One region of the Nocardioides nanhaiensis genome, then DNA from elsewhere that is predicted to be linked to it. Evidence: predicted binding sites of a transcription regulator. Region 1 holds the regulator's gene; the other holds the start of a gene.
The links. The regulator HrcA, encoded in region 1, represses chaperone genes, less so after heat shock. The targets are predictions, from matches to a motif close to TTGGCACTCGNNNNNNNCGAGTGCCAA.
Positions count from the first base shown of each region.

Region 2: groES (co-chaperone GroES) is a predicted target of HrcA. The motif match lies at 3,209-3,235, and genes of this name have one in related genera.

Region 1 covers NZ_BAABIM010000004.1:43,563-47,966, forward strand. Annotated here, with positions in the region: gene ABD948_RS17275 (enoyl-CoA hydratase) at 1-45, opposite strand, end outside; gene ABD948_RS17280 (16S rRNA (uracil(1498)-N(3))-methyltransferase) at 51-812, opposite strand; gene dnaJ (molecular chaperone DnaJ) at 842-2,017, opposite strand; gene hrcA (heat-inducible transcriptional repressor HrcA) at 2,050-3,066, opposite strand; gene ABD948_RS17295 (hypothetical protein) at 3,285-4,025, shown strand; gene ABD948_RS17300 (MBL fold metallo-hydrolase) at 4,106-4,404, shown strand, end outside.
Region 2 covers NZ_BAABIM010000001.1:1,059,978-1,064,381, reverse strand. Annotated here, with positions in the region: gene ABD948_RS05150 (hypothetical protein) at 1-816, shown strand, start outside; gene groL (chaperonin GroEL) at 912-2,534, opposite strand; gene groES (co-chaperone GroES) at 2,778-3,071, opposite strand; gene ABD948_RS05135 (hypothetical protein) at 3,265-4,311, opposite strand; gene ABD948_RS05130 (YqjF family protein) at 4,391-4,404, shown strand, end outside.

The DNA.
Region 1 (4,404 bases):
CGCTGGGGTCGCAGGGGCGGCGGGGGCGGTCTCCTCGGCAGGCACGGCCGTCAGGGTAGGGGCTCGCCGGCCGCGCCCCAGCGCGGTGTCCGCGCCAGCAGCGCGGCGGCGGCGGCCAGGCCGGCGGTGCTGGTGCGCAGCACCTCCGCGCCGAGCCGCACCACCTGTGCGCCGGCGTCGCGCAGCGCCGCCAGCTCCGCCTCGGCCAGGCCGCCCTCGGGACCCACCACGAGGAGCACCTCGCCCTCGGCGGGCAGTGCCAGGCCGGCCAGCCCGACCGTGGCGTCCTCGTGCAGCACCAGGGCCAGCGTTGCCGCCGCCACCCGGGCCAGCACGTCCTCGGTGGTGGCGAGGTCGGCCACCTGCGGGTGCCAGGGGCGCCGGGCCTGCTTCGCGGCCTCGCGGGCCGTGGCGCGCCAGCGGGCCAGCCCCTTGGCCACCCGCTCGCCGCGCCACACCGCCACCGAGCGCGCCGCGGCCCACGGCACGACCTCGGCCACACCCACCTCGGTGAGCACCTCGACGGCGAGCTCGCCGCGATCACCCTTGGGCAGCGCCTGCACGACCACGAGGCGCGGCTGCGGCTCGGGCTCGGTGCGCACCTCGAGGGCCCGCACCAGCAGCCGTCGCTTGCCGGTCTCGGCCACCTCGCCGGTGACCACCGTGCCCCGACCCTCGGTCAGCTGCAGCTGCTCCCCCACGCGCATCCGGCGCACCGCGACGGCGTGGTGGGCCTCGTCGCCCTCCACGAGCACAGTCCGCCCGGGGGCGACGCCGGCGAGGTCGGGCACCAGGTGCACGGGCAGGCTCACCGGACGCGCCCCCTCACCGGATCCGTGCCTCAGTGCGGGTTGAAGGCGTCGCGCAGCCGGCCGAAGACCGACTTCTGACCGGGCTTGACCTGCCCGGTGGGCGACTCCTCCTCGCGCAGCCCGGCCAGCTCGCGCAACAGCTCCTCCTGGCGGGCGTCGAGGCGGGTCGGCGTCTCGACCGCCACGGTGACCAGCAGGTCACCGCGCCCGCCGCGCAGACCGGGGACGCCGCGCCCGCGCAGCACCGTCTCGGTGCCCGACTGGGTGCCGGGTCGCACCTCGAGCTCGAAGGAGGTCTCGACGCCCGAGCCGGCGCCGCTCTCGACGTCGGCCTCCAACGTGGGCAGCTCGATGGTGGTGCCGAGCGCGGCGGCCGTCATGGGCACCGTCACGGTGCACAGCAGGTCGTTGCCGCGTCGGGTGAAGACCTCGTGCGCGGCCACGTGGATCTCCACGTACAGGTCGCCGGCCGGGCCGCCACCCGGGCCGACCTCGCCCTGCTCGGTGAGCTGCACCCGGGTGCCGTTGTCGACGCCGGCGGGGATCTTGACCGTGAGCGTGCGGCGCGAGCGCACGCGGCCGTCACCCGCGCACTCGCGGCAGGGGTCGGGGATGATCGAGCCGAACCCGCGGCAGGCCGCGCAGGGACGCAGGGTGCGGATCTCGCCGAGGAACGAGCGCTGCACGTGGGCGACCTCGCCCTGGCCGTGGCAGGTCTCGCACGGCACCGGACGGCTGCCCGGTGCGGCGCCGTCGCCCCCGCAGGTGGAGCAGAGCACGGCCGTGTCGACCTTGATCTCGCGCGAGACGCCGAACGCGGCCTCGGCCAGCGAGATCTCGAGACGGATCAGGGCGTCCTGGCCCCGGCGCACCCGTGAGCGGGGCCCCCGGCCACCGCCACCGCCACCCGGGCCCTGGCCGCCGAAGAAGGCGTCCATGATGTCGGTGAACGAGAACCCCGCGCCCTGGCCGAAGTCGGCTCCGCCGGCGCCGAAGGGGTTGCCGCCACGGTCGTAGGCGGCCCGCTTCTGCGGGTCCGAGAGCACCTCGTAGGCGGCCGAGACCTCCTTGAAGCGCTCCTGGGTGGCGGGGTCCGGGTTCACGTCCGGGTGCAGCTGGCGCGCCAGCTTGCGGTAGGCCTTCTTGATCTCGTCGGCCTCCGCCTCGCGGGTCACGCCGAGCAGGTCGTACAGGTCCTGGGGCACAGAAGGGTCCTTCGATTCCGGTCGGGAGGCCCTCAGGCCTCGTCGAGGATGCGGGAGACGTAGCGGGCCACGGCACGCACCGCAGCCATGGTGCCGGGGTAGTCCATGCGGGTGGGGCCGACGACGCCCAGGGTGGCCAGCGCGTCGTCGTGCGGGCCGTAGCCGGTGGTGACCACGCTGGTGGAGGAGAGCTGCTCCACGGGGCCCTCGGCGCCGATGCGCACCGTGACCAGACCACCGGTCGTGGCCTCGCCCAGCAGGCGCAGCAGCACCACGTGCTCCTCGATGGCCTCCAGCAGCGGACGCACCGCGGAGTCGAAGCTGTCGCCGTAGCGGGCCAGGTTGGCGGCGCCGCCCACCACCAGCCGCTCGTCGGAGCGGTGGTCGCTCATCGCCTCGGCCAGGGTCTCGACCACGACGCGGGTGGTCGCCTCGGCGTGGGGGTCCTCGGCCAGATCGCGCAGCACCGCCACGGCCACCGAGATCTGCGCGCCCGTGGCGATGCCGTTGACCCGGCGCCGCAGCGCCGCGAGGTCGTCGTCGCCGAGGTCCTCGGCCAGCTCGACGACGCGCTGCTCGACCCGCCCGGTGCTGAGGATCAGGACGAGCAGCAGACGGTTGGGCGCGAGGGCGACCAGCTCGACGTGGCGCACGGTGGAGCGCGAGAGCGTGGGGTACTGCACCACCGCCACCTGCCGGGTCAGCTGCGAGAGCAGGCGCACCGAGCGGCCCACGACGTCGTCGAGGTCGACCGCCCCCTCCAGGAAGGTGCTGATCGCCCTCTTCTCGGCGGTGCTCATCGGCTTGACGGTGGTGAGGCGGTCGACGAAGAGCCGGTAGCCCTTGTCGGTGGGGACCCGGCCGGCGCTGGTGTGGGGCTGGGTGATGTAGCCCTCGTCCTCGAGGGCGGCCATGTCGTTGCGCACCGTCGCCGGGGAGACCCCGAGGCCGTGGCGCTCGACCAGGGCCCGGGAGCCCACGGGTTCCTCGGTCGCGACGTAGTCCTCCACGATGGCCCGGAGCACGGCCAGGCGCCGCTCCTCCTGCACGCTCCCACCTCCCGGCTCGTCGACTACCCGGCTGCGCGGGCACCTGTTGGCACTCGCCTGTTCAGAGTGCCAAGACTACTCGCCCGGCACGGTCGCCGCCGAACCTGCGGCGGGCGTCACGTGGCCGGAGCCTTCCCGACCGGGCAACGCGTAGGTTAGGCTTGCCTAAGCCAACCTGGTCCTCGATCCCGAGGACCTCGTCGACCCCCGAGGTGACCATGACCGTCGAGCACTCGATCCCGCAGCAGACCCTGGCGCGCGCCGACGAGCACCGTCTGGCGACCGCCGCCCGCAGCGTGCTGGCCTGCCCCGCCGACGTGCAGCTGGTCGTCGACGGCGTCGACGACGTGCTGGCCGACGGCGCGGACCTCGGCATGCAGGACCTCGACGGCGAGCCGACCTTCTCCTGCCCCGCGGGCTCCGCCCTCGCGCTGGCGGCGCGCGGCCGGCGCAGCGCCCTGCTGACCCTCGAGAGCGGGTTGGGATCGCCCGGTTCCGCCGACCGCGCCGCTCGGCTCACCCTCACCGGCCGCCTCGAGTGGCGCGGCCGCGCCGAGTGCCCGTGCTGCACCGAGCCGCGCGAGGTGGTCGTGCTCGTCGTCAACGTGGTGCTGCTCGGTCGCGAGGGAGCGCCTCGCGGCACCCAGGTGCGGGTGCCCGTCGAGCACTTCTCCGCCCCTGGACAGAGCCTGAACCGCGGTTTCCTGCAGCGCTCGGTCGAGCACGCCAACGGCGCCCACCAGCAGGAGCTGCGCCAGGCCGTCGCCACCCGCACCGGCACGCGGTTGACCGACGTCGTCGGCGTCAGCCTCGCCGACCTGGACGCCACCGGCCTCGACCTGACCTGGGTCGACCCCGAGGGCGCCCACCTGACCCACCTGGACTTCCCCCGCCCGGCCCGCGACCCCCACGACCTCGCCGAGCTGCTGCGGGCCACGCTGCACGCCGGGCTCTGCTGACGGGGGCCCAGTCCTCCGGGATCCTGGGGTGGGTGTGAGCCCGCGCCGGCAGCAGGGCCGGTCCCACCTAGGCTGACCAGATGTTCACCGAGGTCGCCGATCGGGTCTGGGTCGCGCGCCACGCGTGGTTCGACGTCAACGTCTCGCTGGTCGGGGGTGAGGCGGGCCTGGTGCTCGTCGACACGCACGCCAGCGGGCTGGCCGCCCGCGCCGTCGTCGACGACGTACGCCGGCTCGGCCGCGGCGAGGTGGTGGCTGTGGTCAACACCCACGAGCACTTCGACCACACCTTCGGCAACGCCACCGTGCGGGAGGCCTGGCCCGCCGTGGCGCTGCACGCGCACGAGGAGGCGGCGGCCCGCACGCTCGAGGCCGGCGA
Region 2 (4,404 bases), on a different contig from region 1:
GTCAGCGGCCTCGACGACCTGCCCCTGGTCGCCCACGTCTTCGACCGTGGGACCCGGGAGTGGAGCACCATCGCCTGGCCGGACCTGCCGCCGGTCGGCTTCCCCTCCGGCGACATCGGCCCCGACGGGCGCCTCTACGTGGGCGTGCCCGCGACGCAGGGCGGCCCGCCGCCGGGTGGCTGGCCCGTGGGCGAGGACGGGGAGGCCGACGACTCCGATGCCCCGGGTGACACCTTCCGGCTGTGGTCGGTCTCCCTCACCGACCCGGCAGACGCGCGCGACGAGGGGCTGAGCGTCGGCGACGTCGCCTTCACCGACGATGCGATGGTGTGGACCGACAGCACCAACGGCGAGGCTGGCCGGGTGCACGTACGGGACCTCGCCACCGGCGAGGAGAGCAGCTTCGACCCCCGCAGCGGCGAGCGGTGCAACCTGCTCGGCTTCGGGGCGAGCGGCGACCGGATCGTGATGGGCCAGTACTGCGGCGACTACGAAGGCGGCGTCCGCGACGACCGGGTGCAGGTGCTGACCACCAGCGGCGAGCAGGTGGTGACGCTGCAGGACTCCGGCATCGACGGCCACCTCCCCGCCGGCAGCGAGGTGGTGCCGGTGCAGTCGTGGGGCAGCACCCGGCGCGACCCCGACGCGGGGTACTACGCCTACGACCTCGCGAGCGACCGGCTGCTGAAGCTGGCCGACGCCGTCTCCAACTTCGGCGTCGGCGGTCCGACCGCCGGCCCGCGCGAGGTCATGTGGCACGTGCCGGTCAACCGGCGCAACGGCGTGACGCGGTACGTCGGGCGGCTCCTGGACTGAGCCGGACCCGGCCAGGACGCGACGAGGGCCCCGCCGGCTGGCGGGGCCCTCGTCGTCGTTCAGGTGCTGCGGGTGCTGCGGGTGCTGCGGGGAGGTCAGTGACCGTGGCCGTGCCCGTGGCCACCGGCCGCGGACTCGTCCTCCTCCTCGGGCTTGTCCACCACGAGGGTCTCGGTCGTGAGCAGCATGCCCGCGATCGAGGTGGCGTTGACCAGCGCGGAGCGGGTCACCTTGACCGGGTCGAGCACGCCCTGGGCCACCAGGTCGCCGTACTCGCCGGTGGCGGCGTTGAAGCCGTTGCCCACGCCCAGCTCGCGCACCTTGGTGGTGACCACGTAGCCGTTGTCGCCGCCGTTCTCGGCGATCCAGCGCAGCGGCTCCTGGGCGGCGTCGCGCACGATCTTGACGCCGACCTCCTCCTCGGCACCGAGGCCGAGGCCACCCTCGAGCACGCTGACGGCGTGGATGAGGGCCGAGCCGCCGCCGGCGACGATGCCCTCCTCGATGGCCGCGCGGGTCGCGGAGACGGCGTCCTCGATGCGGTGCTTCTTCTCCTTCAGCTCCACCTCGGTGGCGGCGCCGACCTTGATGACGCAGACGCCGCCGGCCAGCTTGGCCAGGCGCTCCTGCAGCTTCTCGCGGTCCCAGTCGGAGTCGGTGTTCTCGATCTCGGCCTTGATCTGGTTGACCCGGCCCTCGACCTGCGCGCCGTCGCCACCGCCGTCGACGATGGTGGTGTTGTCCTTGGTGATCACGACGCGGCGGGCGGTGCCCAGCACGTCGAGGCCCACCTGGTCGAGCTTGAGGCCGACCTCGGGGGCCACCACCTGGGCGCCGGTGAGCACCGCGATGTCCTGCATCATCGCCTTGCGGCGGTCACCGAACGCGGGGCTCTTGACGGCCACGGCGTTGAACGTGCCGCGGATCTTGTTGACCACCAGGGTGGAGAGCGCCTCGCCGTCGACGTCCTCGGCGAGGATGAACAGCGGCTTGCCCGACTGCATGACCTTCTCCAGCAGCGGCAGCAGCTCGGCCACGGCCGAGATCTTGCCCTGGTGCAGGAGGATGTAGGGGTCGTCGAGGACGGCCTCCATGCGCTCGGGGTCGGAGACGAAGTACGCCGAGATGTAGCCCTTGTCGAACTGCATGCCCTCGGTGAACTCCAGCTCGGTGCCCATGGTGTTGGACTCCTCGACCGTGATCACGCCGTCCTTGCCGACCTTGTCGAAGGCGTCGGCGAGCAGCGAGCCGATGACGGCGTCGCGGCTGGAGATCGTGGCCACGCTGGCCATGTCCTCCTTGGTCTCGACCTCGCGGGCGGCGTCGCGCAGCGCGTTGCCGACCGCCTCGGCGGCGGCGTCCATGCCGCGCTTGAGGCCCATCGGGTTGACGCCGGCGGCCACGGCGCGCAGGCCGCCGTGGACCATCGCCTGGGCCAGCACGGTGGCGGTGGTGGTGCCGTCACCGGCGACGTCGTTGGTCTTGGTGGCCACCTCCTTGGTGAGCTGGGCACCGAGGTTCTCGAAGGGGTCGTCGAGCTCGATCTCGCGGGCGACGGTGACGCCGTCGTTGGTGATCGTGGGGGCGCCCCACTTCTTGTCGAGCACCACGTAGCGGCCCTTGGGGCCGAGGGTGACCTTGACGGCGTTGGCGAGCGCGTCGACGCCGCGCTCGAGGGAGCGGCGGGCGTTCTCGTCGAACTCCAGGATCTTGGGCATGGGCGATCTGACTCCTTGTCAGGCGACTGTCAGGGACTGTCGGTGGGCGGGCGTCGGGACGCCCGGGAACGAGAGAGGGTCGTGCACCCGGCCCCGATCAGCGGACCGGGCCCGGGCACACGACCCTGGGCACTCAGATGACGCGCGTGGCGCTTGGCTGGCAAGGCGCCGTCGCGACGGCGACCTTGGGAGCGGAGCGGTCGTCGAGCGACGGCAACGCCGCCAGCCGGGATGCCAGGTGCGTCAGGAGACGACGGCGAGGACGTCGCGGGCGGAGAGGATCAGGTACTCCTCGCCGGCGTACTTGACCTCGGTGCCGCCGTACTTGCTGTAGATGACCTTGTCGCCGACGGCGACGTCGAGCGGGACGCGGTTGCCGTTGTCGTCGACGCGACCCGGACCCAGCGCCAGGACCTCGCCCTCCTGGGGCTTCTCCTTGGCGGTGTCGGGGATGACCAGGCCCGAGGCCGTGGTCTGCTCGGCGTCGAGCGGCTTGACGACGATGCGGTCCTCGAGAGGCTTGATGTTGACCGACACGATGTCGACCTCCACTTTCGTTGCTGATCGCTGAACACGGGGTGATGAACTCAGGGCTCGCGGGAGGCACGCCGTCGCGGGGGTCGTGGACCCGGCGAGCTGTTGGCACCCTCGTGGTGAGAGTGCCAATCCAGAAACTAGCACTCCCCCTGGTCGAGTGCCAACGCTGGTCCAGCGGTGCCGCACTCCGCGCTCAGACGATCGGCACGTCGACGCTCCAGCGCACCACGACCGTCGGGTCCTCCCCCACCTCGGGGAAGCCGCCGAGCGTCGTGACGGAGTCGACGCGCTCCAGCGTGTGCACGCCGTCCTGCTCGGGGACCTCGAAGACGGCGAGGAACGCCGTGGATCCCGCCTCGACCGCCGGCTCGCGGACCGCGGGCTCGCCGTCCAGCGTCAGCGGTCCAGGACTCGTCTCCACGACGGCGTAGGACACCGGATCTCGGCGCGAAGTGGTGGTGAGACCGACCAGGGTGGTGCTGCCGGTGGCCACCAGCCACTGCCGGCCGGGCTCGGCCCACCCGAGCCCGCCCACCCACGGGGTGCGCTGCACCTGCACGGGGCAGGCGCTCTGCCGCACCTGCAGCGGTCCCCGCGGGGACCGCACCCGCGGCGGGTCGCAGGGCACGGTGGTGCGCACCAGGCGCGAGGGCACGGTGGCCAGGCGCTCGGCGACACCGGCGTCGCGCACCTCCTCGCCGCGCTCCGCCTCGATCGTGACGCCGTCCCACTCCACGCGTACCGCCAGGTCGCGCGGCTCCTCCTCCGCGATGGCCACGGCCGTGCTGCCGCTCAGCTCGAGCACCGGGTCGCCCTGCTCCACCTCGGCGCGATCGCGCAGCAGGACCTCGTCGAGCGGGTAGGCGCGGCCGTCGGCGAGCAGCGAGACGGCGACCTGCGGCGGCTCGGCGTCCGGCAGGCTCGGCAGGCGGACGGCACCGGCCAGGTCGACGGTCCAGCTGATCGGCACCATGCTGCCGCCCTCGGGCGCCGTGTCGAGGTCGACGCCGGCCGCCGAGAGCTCCTGCACCGGCAGACCCACGGTGGCCCGCAGCTCGAGCCCCGGCAGGGCGATCACGGAGGTGCGGCCCTCCACCGAGACGACGCCGTCGGCCAGCGCCCCGACCGGGGCCCGGCGTGCCTCGTCGTCCTCCCCGGTGCAGGCGGTCATCAGTGCGGCCAGCGCGAGGACCAGGGCGAGGGGACGCACGACGGGGCGCGCGGTACGGGGGCGTCTCACCGGCACAGGGTGCCCCCCGGGCGCGGACCGGAAACCGCCGCGGCCGGGGCGACTTGGAGGGGTCCGGGACGATCGGAGCATGGCGACGAGCAC